DNA from 2 places in the Pseudomonas sp. GW821-FHT09A09 genome. Region 2 is predicted to be linked to the other one. Evidence: predicted binding sites of a transcription regulator. Region 2 holds the regulator's gene; the other holds the start of a gene.
The links. The regulator FliA, encoded in region 2, starts transcription of late flagellar genes. The targets are predictions, from matches to a motif close to CTAAAGTTTNNNNNNNNNNNGCCGNTAA.
Positions count from the first base shown of each region.

Region 1: a site for FliA is predicted at 1,995-2,022, ahead of flgM (flagellar biosynthesis anti-sigma factor FlgM). Genes of this name have one in related genera too.

Region 1 is NZ_JBWKPU010000038.1:22,594-25,452, reverse strand. Features, by position in the region: gene AC07OV_RS25625 (MFS transporter) at 1-210, shown strand, start outside; gene AC07OV_RS25620 (flagellar brake protein) at 270-1,019, opposite strand; gene AC07OV_RS25615 (flagella synthesis protein FlgN) at 1,116-1,586, opposite strand; gene flgM (flagellar biosynthesis anti-sigma factor FlgM) at 1,635-1,958, opposite strand; gene flgA (flagellar basal body P-ring formation chaperone FlgA) at 2,100-2,859, opposite strand, start outside.
Region 2 is NZ_JBWKPU010000035.1:10,737-13,595, forward strand. Features, by position in the region: gene flhF (flagellar biosynthesis GTPase FlhF) at 1-291, shown strand, start outside; gene fleN (flagellar synthesis regulator FleN) at 398-1,231, shown strand; gene fliA (RNA polymerase sigma factor FliA) at 1,228-1,968, shown strand; gene AC07OV_RS24650 (chemotaxis response regulator CheY) at 2,136-2,510, shown strand; gene AC07OV_RS24655 (protein phosphatase CheZ) at 2,529-2,859, shown strand, end outside.

The DNA.
Region 1 (2,859 bases), on a different contig from region 2:
CCCGACAGCATGTCCAGCTCGCCGCTGGTGGCTTGCCTTGATCCACGGGTGGACGAGGCGGTGGTGCAGGAACAGATGCAGGCCACGCCCGTGGACCCTGCGCCCGAAGCCGATCCGGCGCCGGTGGTGGATGAGTCCGTCGTCGAAGGGCCACCGCCGCCCCTGGACCCGGATGACCACCCTCATGACCTGAGCCGCGCGCGGCCCTGAAAGCAAAAACGGGCAGATCCCATCAGGATCTGCCCGTTTTTTATTGCGCTCGAAAATGCTTAGAAGTCGTCGTCTTTATCGAAGCGACGGGCTTCGCGCTGCAATTGGTACACAAAGCGCTCGACCTGGCGCTGCACCAGGCCACTCATGTTGTGGAAACGCACGCCGGCAAAGGTGGTGTTGATCTTCTCTTCGAAGTGCAGGTAACGCAGCTCCACTGAGGTGGTCATGCTGCCGAAGGGCAGGGCGGCGATAAACCGGTCATAGACCTGGCCCAGTTGCAGGCGCTCGGAGATATCGCCTTCAAAGCGCAATTTGCAGCCGGTGGCGGAGATGTCCAGCAACTTGCCGCTGATCGGCGCCTTGAGCTTCTCGCCACCCAGTTCGATATTGACCAGTTGGGCCAGCTTCAATGCGGCGCGGAAGGCGTTACGGCGCTGATGGTAGACCACCTCGTCGGGCATGCTGCCGGTGTAGATGCGGTGCCCGTCTTTTTCGCTGATGGTCAGGGTGCCGTTGCTTTCCCAGGCCACACGTACGCCTTCGTGGAAGCCCTCGATGCGAAACGGTTCGCCATTTTCGAGGTAGCGCTCACCGTCGCGCGGGATCATTTCGTCCAGGGCCAGCGTCCCGCTGTCCCGGTCAACGTCCACCAGGTAGCTTTGGAAGCGCTGGCTGCGTTCATGGAAAGTGATGATCAGAGGATCATGGCTTTCTTGCAGCATCCGCAAAGTGCCGGCGATTTCCAGAGGCGTGGTGAGGACCTTGGGTGGCTGCGGGGCATCTTCCGCATTGAGGGCGTTGAACACGGTTCTTCCATCTCCAGACAAAATACGACTTCACGCAAGAACAGGCATTTTGCCAGCATGTAGCGCGCCTTGGATAGGGCGCGCTGAAAACCGGCGTCAGGCTTGGCTGCGGGTGCTTGGCTTGACCAGGCGCGAGGTGGAGCCTTGGGCGTTGTAGAGGGCCGGAGGCTCTCCGCCGTGGAGTATACGCAACTGGTTGGCGGTCGTGGCTTGCTGTAGCTGGATCGACTGACCGTTGAGCAGGTTGGCTTCCTGGCACTGGGCGAGCAATAGATTGAGGGCGTTGCTCTGTGCCAGCAGTTGGTCGCCGACCGAGGAGTGACTGGCCAGCTGAGCGAGGCCGTCGTGATCAGCCGGCAGGCCCAGGCTGATGAGAATCTGGCTGCGCTTCTTGCCATGCTGTTCCAGCAGCACAATCAGCGACTGCTTGCGTGCGAGAATTTCCTCCAGCAAGCGCATGTCCCGGCCGTACAAGGCCAGGGACTCTTCTTTGAGCAGCTCGAGCAAATGTTGCGTCGGCGCCAGATCGTCAATGATCAGTTGAAGCAAATGTTCGTCGTGGTGCATGGCTGGCCTTGGGTTTTAAGCGTCCAAAAGCCCTGCGCAGGCCTTTGCCTAGCGCTCGGCTTCGAAGTTAAGCAGCTTGCTGGCTACACGGTTGCTGTCGACTTTATAGCTGCCATCGGCGATAGCCTGTTTCAACTCGGCCACGCGGGCTTTGTTGACCACCGGTTGATCGCGCAGCGAGTCAGTGACCTTCTGCAACTGTTGAGCCTCATTGCTCAGGTGTACCGATTCCCCGCTTTGGCTGGCACCGGCCTGCTCTGCCTTGGCGGGCAGGGGCTGGGACTTGGCATCTACGCTGTCCTTGGCACCGCTGGTGCGCGTAGAGCCGGGCAAAGCCTGGGCGTTATTCAAACGGCTGAAATCAATGACCATAATAAAAAACCTCTGGGTATTTGGACGCTTGCCATGTTTTCGGCCATACCCGGACAAACTTTAGGCTCGATTGACAATAAACCTGTTTGCGCGAACGTCTGGCGCACAGTGTAGGAAAAGCTGGCGTCCGATACCAGTGATCTATAAAGCCACCTCGACTTGTCCGGGAGCGGTCACCCGCGCCTTGATCACGCGGTTGGAGTTCAGGTTCTTGACGCGGATCTGCTCGCTCATGCCGCCGTTGGACAGCGCCTCGCCCGGCATCTTCACGTTCAGCGAGCCGCTGCTGGCAGAGATCACCACCTGGTCGCCCTTGCGCACAACCTCGGCCTGCTCCAGGTGAACCAGGGTAATCACCTGGTCGGTGACCATTGGTCGGGTCAGTTTCTGCCCGATGGCCTGGTCCAGCGTGGTGAGGTAACCCTGATTGATCAGGCTGATATCCCGCTCACGCAAGGCAACGTCTTGATCGCCGATGATCCCGGTGCGCTTGAGGGGGCGGGTCACCACCACCACGTCGCGGAACAACTTCACCTGCGCCGGTACGAACACCGTCCAGGGCGACGCGCCTTCGCAGCGCACTTTGACCGTGACACGGCCGATCGGCTGGGCCGGGCTTTCCAGGGTGGCTGTCAATTCCTTGTCGCACGCCGGCATGCGTAGTCGAGGGTCCAGCTGGTTGACCTGGATTTCGTAGCGCCCGGGCGTCTGGGTGGTCGCCAGATAATCTTCTACAGTGAACTCAAGAAAGCCCTGAGTGACGCCGATAAGTAGATCAGGCAAGGTGACGTTATCTGCGCGGGCCGTGGCCCCTGTGCCCATGGCAAGCAATGCCAGCGACGCGCAGAGCAGGCTACGGAGTCGTTGGGGAGCAAGGCGTCGGGAAACTGTCGTTTTAAGG
Region 2 (2,859 bases):
CTTACCGCTGCGTATCACAGCTACAAGCGCTGCGGCCTGGCCGGTTGCATCCTGACTAAACTCGATGAAACGGCGAGTCTGGGCGAGGTGTTGAGCCTGGCCATCAGCCACGAATTGCCGGTTGCCTACCTGACCGACGGGCCGCGGATCCCGGATGATCTGCATCTGCCGCGCCGTCATCAGTTGGTCAGCCGTGCAGTCAGCGTGCAAATGCAAGAAGAGCCTAGCGAGGAAGCGATGGCCGACATGTTCGCTGACCTTTACCACAACCCGGCAAAACGGGTCGGTTGAGGGCAGCATGAACACCGTGAAATGTATCTACATCGATGGTCTGCAAGCGTTTCACGCGGCCAAGCCATGTAGCCTGCGTCTAAGCAAGACAAGGTAAAGAAATAAAATGGGCAGCATGCATCCCGTACAGGTGATCGCGGTGACCGGCGGCAAAGGTGGCGTCGGGAAAACTAACGTGTCAGTGAATTTGTCCCTGGCCCTGGCAGAGCTTGGCCGTCGCGTCATGCTGCTGGATGCTGACCTGGGGTTGGCGAACGTCGACGTTCTGCTGGGGCTGACACCCAAACACACCCTCGCCGATGTGATCGAAGGCCGTTGTGAGCTGCGCGATGTGCTGCTCCAGGGCCCCGGTGGCATTCGGATCGTGCCGGCCGCCTCGGGCACCCAGAGCATGGTGCACCTGAGCCCGGCGCAGCATGCCGGCCTGATCCAGGCCTTCAGTGATATCGGCGACAACCTCGACGTGCTGGTGATCGACACCGCCGCCGGGATCGGCGAGTCCGTGGTCAGCTTCGTGCGCGCGGCGCAAGAAGTGCTGCTGGTGGTCTGCGATGAACCCACCTCGATCACCGACGCCTACGCCCTGATCAAACTGCTTAACCGTGACTACGGCATGAACCGCTTCCGCGTGCTGGCCAACATGGCCCAAAGCCCGCAGGAGGGGCGAAACCTGTTCGCCAAGTTGACCAAGGTCACGGATCGCTTCCTCGATGTCGCCTTACAATACGTCGGCGCAGTTCCTTATGACGAGTGTGTGCGCAAGGCCGTGCAAAAGCAGCGTGCGGTCTATGAAGCGTTCCCTCGTTCGAAGTGCGCACTGGCGTTCAAGGCCATTGCCCAGAAGGTCGATACCTGGCCGTTGCCCGCCAACCCGCGGGGGCATCTGGAGTTTTTCGTCGAGCGATTGGTGCATCAGACGAGCGCAGGACCCGTGCTATGACAGCGACTGGCTACAACGCGTACAAGAAGTCTGCCCGTGACAGCCAGGGCGAGTTGATCGAGCGCTACGCGCCGTTGGTCAAGCGTATCGCCTATCACCTGCTGGCACGCCTGCCGGCCAGCGTCCAGGTCGAAGACCTGATCCAGGCCGGCATGATCGGCCTGCTCGAAGTGTCGACCAAATACGACGCGAGCAAGGGTGCAAGTTTTGAGACGTATGCGGGTATCCGTATCCGTGGCGCGATGCTCGACGAAGTGCGCAAAGGCGATTGGGCACCGCGTTCGGTGCACCGCAATACGCGCATGGTCAGTGATGCAATTCGCGCAATTGAAGCAAAAACCGGTCGTGACGCTAAAGATCATGAAGTTGCGGCCGAACTCCAATTGAGTCTCGATGATTACTACGGGATTTTGAACGATACCTTGGGCAGCCGCCTGTTCAGTTTCGACGACCTGTTGCAGGACGGCGAACACGAAGGGCTGCACGAGGACGGCGCGAGTGCACATCTCGAGCCGTCGCGTGACCTGGAAGATGAACGCTTCCAGGGCGCGTTGGCGGACGCGATCGCCAATTTGCCGGAGCGTGAGCGACTGGTGTTGGCGCTGTACTACGACGAAGAGCTGAACCTCAAGGAAATCGGTGAGGTCCTGGGGGTCAGCGAGTCGCGTGTCAGCCAGCTGCATAGCCAGTGCGCAGCCCGCTTGCGGGGGCGATTGGGAGAGTGGCGAGCGCGCTGACAGGCAGTGTGGGGACACTGCAGACGCTACCGTGAAAGCCCACGCTTTCGCGGGTTCGTACCGTGGTGCCCTGGGCAGTCCTTTTTGTGTAACGCCTGTTGATTGAAATGGCGCGTCCAGGTGCTGGGCGCGTTTAAGACTGCTTGGAGGTCGAATTGGACAAGAACATGAAAATCCTCATCGTTGATGACTTCTCAACGATGCGGCGGATCATAAAAAACCTGTTGCGTGATCTTGGGTTCACAAACACGGTCGAGGCGGATGACGGCATTACGGCGATTCCGATCCTCAACAGCGGGAGCATCGACTTTCTGGTAACCGACTGGAACATGCCGGGCATGACCGGTATCGATTTGCTGCGCCACGTGCGTGCTGATGAAAAACTGCGCAGCCTGCCTGTGCTGATGGTGACCGCCGAAGCCAAGCGTGAGCAGATCATCGAAGCCGCCCAAGCCGGGGTAAACGGTTACGTGGTCAAGCCATTCACTGCGCTGGCCTTGAAAGAGAAGATCGAGAAAATCTTCGAACGCATCGGTCATTGATGCTGCCACGGGGGAGCTATGGAGCATAAAGAAACGTCACAGGGAGACTTCGAGTCGACCCTGAAAAAGCATGCTCACCAGTTGGTCGACAGCCTTGAAAAAGGCCAGTTTGGCGACGCGGTGCAGTTAATCCATGAGCTCAACCAGACCCGTGACCGCGGCCTGTACCAGGAAGTGGGCAAGCTCACGCGCGAGCTGCACAGTGCGATCGTCAATTTCCAGATTGACCCGCACATGCCCCAGGCCGAAGAGATTTCGCAAATCACCGATGCCACCGAACGCCTGTCCTACGTGGTCAGGCTGACTGAGGCGGCGGCCAACCGCACCATGGACCTGGTGGAGAACGCCA